Regions from separate parts of the Kluyvera sp. NPDC087067 genome, predicted to be linked through region 2. Evidence: predicted binding sites of a transcription regulator. Region 2 holds the regulator's gene; each other region holds the start of a gene.
What was found. The regulator PurR, encoded in region 2, represses purine synthesis genes. The targets are predictions, from matches to a motif close to CANGCAAACGTTTGCNTG.
Positions count from the first base shown of each region.

Region 1: a site for PurR is predicted at 1,176-1,193, ahead of pyrC (dihydroorotase). Genes of this name have one in related genera too.
Region 3: a site for PurR is predicted at 1,831-1,848, ahead of cvpA (colicin V production protein). Genes of this name have one in related genera too.

Region 1 covers NZ_JBIUZS010000001.1:359,222-362,501, reverse strand. Annotated here, with positions in the region: gene tatA (Sec-independent protein translocase subunit TatA) at 162-383, shown strand; gene ACIPDS_RS01610 (lipoprotein) at 565-1,125, shown strand; gene pyrC (dihydroorotase) at 1,256-2,302, shown strand; gene dinI (DNA damage-inducible protein I) at 2,374-2,619, shown strand; gene bssS (biofilm formation regulator BssS) at 2,904-3,158, shown strand.
Region 2 covers NZ_JBIUZS010000001.1:696,320-699,599, reverse strand. Annotated here, with positions in the region: gene ACIPDS_RS03385 (MFS transporter) at 1-300, opposite strand, end outside; gene ACIPDS_RS03380 (YnhF family membrane protein) at 461-550, opposite strand; gene purR (HTH-type transcriptional repressor PurR) at 845-1,870, shown strand; gene punR (DNA-binding transcriptional activator PunR) at 1,888-2,799, opposite strand; gene punC (purine nucleoside transporter PunC) at 2,911-3,280, shown strand, end outside.
Region 3 covers NZ_JBIUZS010000003.1:10,199-13,478, forward strand. Annotated here, with positions in the region: gene folC (bifunctional tetrahydrofolate synthase/dihydrofolate synthase) at 1-759, shown strand, start outside; gene dedD (cell division protein DedD) at 749-1,432, shown strand; gene cvpA (colicin V production protein) at 1,903-2,391, shown strand; gene purF (amidophosphoribosyltransferase) at 2,425-3,280, shown strand, end outside.

The DNA.
Region 1 (3,280 bases), 340 kb from region 2:
AGAGAATTCAGAATGATGATTTCTTAAACTATATTGGGCGTTTAATGCCATTTTCGGACAAATAAAATTCTCCCGCCTTTGCGAAAATCTGCCCTCAAAAATCTCGCAACGTGGGTCTTTGGCAACGCGTCGCGATCCCCTTATCTCTTGAAAGGTTCATCATGGGTGAAATTAGCATTACTAAACTGCTGGTGATTGTCGTACTGGTTATTTTATTGTTCGGCACCAAAAAGCTCGCCACGCTTGGCTCCGATGTCGGTGCGGCATTGAAAGGCTTTAAAAAAGCGATGAATGACGATAACAAAGGTGATGATGCCGACTTTTTGAATTCGCAAAGCACGACGGATGAGGCCACCAAAGCCGATAGCACCGCCAACCGTTAAGCATGATTACCCGCTGTGTCATTAGCATCAGAATTTACGCAGGTCAGAAGAATATGCCGGTAACGGGCCATTGATTTCACCCTCCAGCGGCACTTTCAGTATTTTCCGCTGTCGGAAACTTACTGGCATCGTATGCTGCTGTCTGTCAGGATGAACACGATGCTTCACGCTGAGGAACCCCATGAAAAAATTGTTAGTCATTGCCGCCCTGATCATAAGCGGTCTGGTTGTCGGCTGTAATCAGCTTACGCAATACTCCGTGAGCGAACAGGAGATCAATCAGGCGCTGCAAAAGCGCAATAATTTCTCCAAAGATATTGGGGTACCAGGCGTTGCCGACGCCCATATTGTGTTAAACAATCTCACCAGCGCGATTGGCCGAACCGAGCCAAACAAAATCACGCTCAGCGGCGACGCGAAACTGGATCTGAACTCTCTGTTCGGCAGTCAGAAAGCGAATATTGCTCTGACCCTGAAAGCCCTGCCGGTATTTAATCAGCAAGAAGGCGCGATTTATCTTCAGGAAATGGAAGTGGTCGATGCCAAAGTCGCCCCAGAGAAAATGCAGTCGGTGGTACAGACACTCATTCCTTATCTGAATCAATCGCTGCGCACTTACTTCAACAAGCAGCCAGCCTACGTGTTGAAAGAAGATGCCAGCCAGGGCGAAGCGCTGGCGAAGAAATACGCTAAAGGCATTGAAGTTAAACCGGGTGAAATTATTATCCCGTTTACTAACTGACTCCCCGCTGCCCGGTAATACCGGGCAGTTTTTTATTTAAAAAGGATGCAAAGGAAAACGTTTACGCTTATCCTTAGTGCCCGGCAAAAAGCAGCCATTATGACTGATCTCTCACCAGCCGGAGCCTTCCATGACCGCATTACCTCAAGTTCTTAAAATTCGCCGCCCTGATGACTGGCATATCCACCTTCGCGATGGCGAGATGCTGAACACGGTTGTTCCGTATACCAGTGAACTGTATGGCCGCGCGATTATCATGCCAAACCTGGTGCCGCCGATTACCACCGTGGAAGCGGCAATAGCGTATCGCCAGCGTATTCTGGACGCGGTTCCGGCCGGACATAACTTCACGCCGCTGATGACCTGCTATTTAACCGACACGCTGGATCCCAACGAACTTGAGCGTGGCTTTAATGAGGGCGTATTCACCGCCGCCAAGCTTTACCCTGCCAACGCCACCACCAATTCCAGCCACGGCGTAACCAGCACCGACGCGATTATGCCGGTGCTTGAGCGTATGCAAAAACTGGGGATGCCGCTGCTGGTTCACGGGGAAGTGACCCACGCTGATATCGACATCTTCGACCGCGAAGCGCGCTTTATCGATACCGTCATGGAGCCGCTGCGTCAGCGTCTGCCAGAACTGAAAGTCGTGTTCGAGCACATTACCACCAAAGATGCAGCGGAATATGTTCGCGACGGCAATGAACTTATCGCCGCCACGATTACGCCGCAACATCTGATGTTTAACCGCAACCATATGCTGGTTGGCGGCGTGCGCCCTCACCTTTACTGCTTGCCGATCCTTAAACGTAACGTGCACCAGCAGGCGCTGCGTGAGCTGGTTGCCAGCGGTTTCACCCGCGCCTTCCTCGGCACCGACTCAGCGCCTCATGCTCGCCATCGCAAAGAGGCAAGCTGCGGCTGTGCGGGCTGCTTCAATGCCCCGACCGCTCTTGGCAGCTACGCTAGCGTGTTCGAAGAGATGAATGCGCTTGAACACTTCGAAGCCTTCTGTTCCCTGAACGGCCCGCGTTTCTACGGCTTGCCGGTGAATGAAGATTTTGTCGAACTGGTACGTGAAGAAAGCACCGTGCCTGAAAGTATCGCCCTTACCGACGACACGCTGGTGCCATTCCTTGCCGGTGAATCCCTGCGCTGGACGGTAAAAAAATAAATTCGCGTCCCCTGTTGTAAACTCATGAGAGTGACTGTATAAATATACAGTATATTACACAGGGGGCAATTATGCGTATTGAAGTCACCGTAGCAAAAACCACCGCGCTACCCGCCGGCGCCTTAGACGCGCTGGCAGATGAACTTTCCCGCCGTATCAACGATCAATTTCCTGACCGTGGAGGTAGCGTGAGCGTACGCTACGCCGCGAACAATAATCTCTCCGTTATCGGCGGTATTAAAGAAGATAAAGACCGTATCACCGAAATTCTCCAGGAAACCTGGGAGAGCGCGGACGACTGGTTCATCACTGATTAACCCTTGTGACAACATTGTGTTTTTGCCGGGTCGCCCCGGCTTTTTTTTCATCTTTATCTGGTTGTTATTTCCACATTCCATCCCCATTATTTAAATCAGCCGCAAAAACAATGCACAAATGCTTGTTTATTGCGCAAACAACACGCTACTCAGGAATTTATGTTGCTTTTGACCTCAATTTTCGAGTATTGCTTAAATTGTTGTATACTGATAAAGCTTCACTAAAAAACGCATTAAACCTCGAGAGTTGTTGTTGCCTTTTAACGCATAAATAAGGGGTTATGATGGAAAAGAATAATGAAGTCATCCAGACCCATCCCCTCGTCGGATGGGACATCAGCACCGTAGACAGCTACGATGCCATGATGTTGCGCCTGCACTACCAAGACCCCAATGAATCGAGCAATAAAGAAGCAGAAGTTGGCCAGACGCTGTGGTTAACGACAGATGTCGCACGTCAATTTATTTCTATTCTGGAAGCTGGAATTGCCAAAATTGAATCTGGTGATTATCAGGCTAACGAGTATCGTCGGCATTAATACCGATACTTTCTTCTAATTAAGCTCAAAAGGCACCTTCGGGTGCCTTAATTATTTCCACACTTGTATAACAACTGTGGGTTAATTACTCTACCTGATACCGTTTCACGCCTTATCATCGC
Region 2 (3,280 bases):
ACGCGACACCATTAAGGTGGTGTAGTCCGGCGAGAACGCCGACAGCACATTGCCGAGGGTGAAGATAGCCATCAGGAAAATCAGCGCATTACGGCGACCGCGATGCGAAAGCAACAGGGTCATTAGCGGCGCGCCTACCATCACACCAACGGCATAGGCGCTTATCAACATACCGGCGGCAGGAATGGAAACATCAACCCCTTTCGCGATAACCGGCAAAAGTCCCATCGGCGAGAATTCGGTGGTGCCGATACCAAAAGCCCCAATGGCTAACGCCAATAAAGGAAAATTCATTTTCATACAAAAGCTCCGCTAAGCCATACGCAGTACGCGGCATGACAACATGGGGCAAAAGCATGACAGCAATCACAGAAAAACAGAAGTGTACAAAACAGCAAAAGATTATTGCTATTTGGATAACAATAAAACGAGAGGGAGCGAATGCTCCCTCACAGGGGGATTAATGCAATATCGCGGTAAACGCCGCCGCGACGATCAGCGCGAGCGCAACGAAGGTAGTACCGAGTGACAACTTAAGGTCGGTGCTCATCAATTTTTCTCCTTTTGATTACCACAGTAAAACTGCGTTTAATCATTTTTGCACACTTAATCGCAAAAATCTTCACAGATTTAGCAGGATGATGGTTTTTGTTCTTCCACTTTGCGTCAGGATAAGTCAAAATTCGACGCTTATTTATAAGCGAACCGGCCATTGACCCCCTCCTGTCGTCCTGTATCGTTTTCCCGGCGAAATGCAATCTGCAAGATTGTACCAGGGTGTGTGAAGGCAAACGTTTTCCTTTCGGTATTTTCAGGGGCAGGCCAGGGTCTGGAGTGAGATGGAATGGCAACAATTAAAGATGTAGCGAAGCGCGCAAACGTTTCCACTACAACCGTATCACATGTTATTAACAAAACCCGTTTTGTCGCTGAAGACACGCGTGAAGCGGTATGGGCAGCGATTAAAGAGCTGCACTACTCGCCAAGCGCCGTCGCGCGCAGCCTCAAGGTTAACCACACCAAATCGATTGGTTTGCTGGCAACCAGTAGCGAGGCGGCTTACTTTGCTGAAATCATCGAAGCCGTTGAGAAGAACTGCTTTGAGAAAGGCTATACCCTGATCCTTGGCAATGCGTGGAACAATCTGGAAAAGCAGCGCGCGTATTTGTCAATGATGGCGCAAAAGCGCGTAGATGGCCTGCTGGTGATGTGTTCTGAGTACCCGGAATCGCTGCTGTCGATGCTCGAAGAGTATCGCAACATCCCGATGGTGGTTATGGATTGGGGTGAAGCCAAAGCCGACTTTACTGACTCAGTCATTGATAACGCCTTTGAAGGCGGGTATATGGCGGGTCGTTACCTGGTGGAACGTGGGCATCGTGATATCGGCGTTATCCCAGGGCCGCTGGAGCGTAACACCGGCGCGGGCCGCCTGGCAGGCTTTATGAAAGCGATGGAAGAGACGATGATTAACGTCCCGGCCAACTGGATTGTGCAAGGCGATTTTGAGCCAGAATCAGGCTATCGCGCAATGCAGCAAATCCTGTCCCAGCACCCTCGCCCCACCGCAATCTTCTGCGGCGGTGATGTGATGGCAATGGGCGCGCTGTGTGCAGCCGATGAAATGGGGCTTCGTGTTCCTCAGGACATCTCGCTTATCGGCTACGATAACGTGCGCAACTCTCGCTTCTTTACGCCTGCGCTGACGACGATTCACCAGCCAAAAGACTCGCTGGGCGAAACGGCCTTCAATATGCTGATGGATCGTATCGTCAGTAAGCGTGAGGAGTCGCAGTCAATTGAGGTCCATCCACGCCTCATCGAGCGCCGCTCCGTGGCTGACGGCCCGTTCCGCGACTATCGCCGTTAAGTCCCTATGCGGACGCCCTATTCCGGCGTCCGCAGCCATTCATCGTTTAACGTCTCACTGTCCCCTAAATACTCTAATAGCCAGCTTAGCGCCGGCGAGGCTTCGCTTTGCTGCCAGGTCAGGCAACAGGCGGCATCCGGGAACGGATTTTCTAAGGTTAAGGCGACCCACTCACCGCTATCAAGCCACGGCTGCGCCCGATGTCCGGGGATCATTGCCGCGCATAGCCCTGCGGAAATGCACGTTTCCGAAGATGCCCAATCGGGGACAACCACTCTTTTCTGGTTATCGAGAAGCCAGGTGGTGCGCTTAGGCAATGAACGAGACGTATCCTCAAGCACCAGTGAGGGCCAGTTGCGCAACACATCATCGCTGAGCGGCCCGTCCATTTGGGCGAGCGGATGGGCATGGGAAACCACACAATGCCAGTTAAGCATCCCCATATCACGAAAAGCAAAACGTCCGCCAATCGGGATAGCCTGGGTGGCACCAATCGCTAATTCCACGCGACCATCCGCCAGCGCGTCCCACACGCCGTTAAATACCTCCTGAAAAACGATAAGCTCGACATCGTTAAAATGACGATAGAAATCTACAATCATCTGTCGCGTTCGCGCCGGTTTAACGATGTTGTCTACCGCAATAGCCAGTTGCCCCCGCCAGCCGTTGGCAATCTGCTGACACTGTTGACGGGTGATCTGCATTTTTTTGATAACAGACCGTCCCTCTTTCAAAAACCAAACGCCCGCAGGCGTAAGTTCCACATCCCGATGGCGCCGTTCAAACAGCGGCACCGCCAGCCATTCTTCTAACTGGCGGACGGTATAGCTCACAGCAGAAGGCACGCGATGAAGCTCCTGCGCCGCCGCGCTAAAGCTACCGTTACGCGCCACGGCATCAACCACTTCCAAAGAATATTCAGACCACATTTTCTGCCTGCAAAAATTTTGAATCCATGACTCAAATATTAGCGTTTCACAACCACCAATGCACTCTCTACACTCTGCGGCATTGTTTATTGATGATAGAAAGGTCGTATTATGCAACCGGGGAAAGGATTTTTAGTCTGGCTAGCAGGGCTGAGCGTGCTGGGTTTTCTGGCAACAGATATGTATTTGCCGGCCTTTGCGGCCATTCAGGAAGACCTGCAAACGCCGGCCTCCGCCGTGAGCGCCAGCCTCAGTCTGTTCCTTGCAGGCTTTGCGGTTGCCCAGCTGTTATGGGGGCCGCTGTCTGACCGTTATGGGCGTAAGCCTATTTTGCTGACCGGTTTAACTATTTTTGCCGTGGGTTGCCTGGGGATGCTGTGGGTGCGCGACGGGACGACTCTGCTGGTGCTGCGATTCGTGCAGGCGGTCGGCGTCTGCGCGGCTGCCGTGACCTGGCAGGCAATGGTCACCGACTATTATC
Region 3 (3,280 bases), on a different contig from region 2:
TTGGATCATACCGACTGGCTGGGCCCCGATCGCGAAAGCATTGGCCGCGAGAAAGCGGGCGTGTTCCGCGGTGGCCGCCCGGCGATTGTGGGTGAACCTGATATGCCGCATACCATCGCCGATGTCGCGCGCGAGAAAGGCGCGGTGCTGCGTCAGCGTGATGTCGACTGGCGCTACACGGTCGAGGCTGACAGCTGGACGTTTAGCGATGCCGAAGGCGAGCTGAGCGGGCTTCCGCTACCGCAGGTGCCGCAGCCCAATGCGGCAACCGCGCTGGCGGCGCTGCGAGCAAGTCAGCTTGCGGTAAGCGAAGAGGCTATCCGGGAGGGGATCGCTAACGCGCTTCTGCCGGGCCGCTTCCAGACCATCCAGCTTGCGCCGCGCGTGATCCTTGACGTCGCGCATAACCCGCATGCCGCCGCCTACCTTGCCGGGCGTCTCAAATCGTTGCCGAAAACTGGGCGAGTACTGGCAGTTATTGGTATGCTGCATGATAAGGATATTGCCGGTACGCTGACATGCCTGGATGAGGTGGTAGACCGCTGGTATTGCGCGCCTCTTGAAGGGCCGCGCGGAGCGACGGCCGAGCAATTGCGCGAACATTTGCGCGCGGGGACCGTTTATATCAGCGTCGCGCAGGCATGGCATGCCGCCATGGCTGATGCAGCGCCCGAAGATACGGTGCTGGTGTGTGGGTCATTCCACACGGTAGCGCATGTGATGGAAGAGTTAGACGCGGGGAGAGCCGGTGGCAAGTAAGTTTCAAAACCGTCTGGTCGGGACGATAGTATTGGTGGCGTTGGGCGTTATCGTGCTGCCCGGGCTGCTCGACGGGCAAAAAAAACATTATCAGGATGAATTTGCCGCGATCCCACTGGTGCCAAAACCGGGCGATCGCGATGAACCTGATATGCTGCCAACGGCAACTCAGGCCTTACCCGCTCAGCCGCCTGAAGGCGCTGCTGAAGAGGTGAGGGCGGGGGATGCCGCCGCGCCGTCGCTGGACTCCAGCCGCCTGTCGGTGAATGGCAATGGTGATCTTGAACAGATCCCGCCTGCGGCTGAATTGCCGAAGCCTAAGCCGGTAGAAAAACCGAAGCCGCAGCCAAAACCACAGCCAGCGACCGAGCAGGTCGCGGCGACTACGCCGCCGCCGAAAGCTGCGGCGGAAGAAAAAGCGGCACCGGTTGGTAAAGCGTATGTGGTTCAGCTCGGCGCATTGAAAAATGCGGATAAGGTGAATGAAATCGTCGCCAGCCTGCGAGGTGCGGGATATCGTGCTTACACGTCGCCTTCAACGCCGGTTCAGGGTAAAATCACCCGAATTCTGGTGGGGCCCGATGCCTCGAAAGATAAGCTCAAAGGCTCACTGGGTGAGTTGAAACAGCTGTCGGGGCTGAGTGGCGTCGTGATGGGATACACGCCGAACTAAGGTGTCGGTATTTCCCCTCACCCCGGCCCTCTCCCCAGAGGGGCGAGGGAGAAAGTCGGTGCCGGGATTAACAACGGCTCTCAGCGGTCGCTCTCCCTAAAGGGGCGAGGGAGAAAGTCGGTGCCGGACTTAACACCGGCTCTCGGCGGTCGCTCTCCATAGAGGGGGGAGGGAAAGCCGGTGCCGGACTTAATACCGGCTCTCGGCGGTGCTCTCCCTAAATGGGGCGAGGCAGAAAGCCGATACCGAACTTATCGACGGCTCTCAACGGTTCCCTCTCCCCTGTGGGGAGAGGGCTAGGGTGAGGGGGCCTGCACAACGCTGAAAACGGCCCAAAAACGATGGCGTTGAATATTTTTTCAGCGCCATTTTTTATTTATGCTCGGGAAGGAAATCCCTACGCAAACGTTTTCTTTTTCTGTTAGAATGCGCCCGAACTGGATGACAGGGCGTAAAATCGTGGGACATTTATGGTCTGGATTGATTATGCCATTATCGCGGTACTGGGTTTTTCTTGCTTAGTGAGCCTTATCCGCGGCTTCGTTCGTGAAGCGTTATCGTTGGTAACCTGGGGCTGTGCCTTCTATGTTGCCAGCCATTACTACACGGAACTGTCTGTCTGGTTTACGGGCTTTGAAGATGAACGTGTTCGAAATGGGATTGCTATTGCGGCGCTGTTTATCGTGACGCTCATCGTTGGTGCTAGCGTGAACTACGTGATAGGCCAGCTGGTGGAAAAAACCGGTCTGTCGGGTACAGACAGGGTATTGGGGATCTGCTTTGGCGCTTTACGTGGGGTGCTGATTATCGCCGCTATCTTGTTCTTCCTCGACACCTTTACCGGAATGGCGAAAAGCGATGACTGGCAACACTCGCAGTTTATTCCTTATTTCTCACCCGTCATCAGATGGTTTTTTGACTACCTGCAAAGCTCGTCAAGTTTCTTGCCCAAGGTATAGGCCTTGGGTCGTTGCTGAACGAGGAAAAGACGTATGTGCGGTATTGTCGGTATCGCCGGTGTCATGCCGGTTAACCAGTCGATTTATGATGCGCTAACGGTGCTTCAGCACCGTGGTCAGGATGCCGCTGGCATCATCACCATTGATGCCAACAACTGCTTCCGGTTGCGTAAGGCGAACGGCCTGGTCAGCGATGTCTTTGAAGCTCGCCACATGCAACGTATGCAGGGCAATATGGGTATTGGCCATGTGCGTTATCCAACGGCGGGCAGCTCCAGTGCTTCCGAAGCCCAGCCTTTTTACGTCAACTCTCCGTATGGTATTACGCTTGCGCACAACGGCAATCTGACCAATGCGCATGAGTTACGTCAAAAGCTGTTTGAAGAAAAACGCCGTCACATCAACACCACTTCCGATTCTGAAATCCTGCTCAATATTTTCGCCAGTGAGCTGGATAACTTCCGCCATTATCCGCTGGAAGCCGATAACATTTTCGCCGCCATTGCCGCGACGAATCGTCAGATCCGTGGTGCCTATGCCTGCGTGGCGATGATTATCGGTCACGGTATGGTGGCTTTCCGCGATCCAAACGGTATTCGCCCGCTGGTGCTTGGCAAGCGTGATATTGGCGATGGTCGCACCGAATATATGGTGGCCTCCGAAAGCGTGGCGCTGGATACGCTGGGCTTTGAATTCCTGCGTGACGTAGCGCCGGGTGAAGCCATCTACATTACTGAGAAAGGGCAGTTGTTTACCCGTCAGTGTGCGGATAACCCGGTCAGTAACCCTTGCCTGTTCGAATACGTCTACTTTGCGCGCCCGGACTCCTTTATCGACAAAATTTCCGTCTATAGCGCCCGCGTGAATATGGGGACGAAGCTTGGCGAGA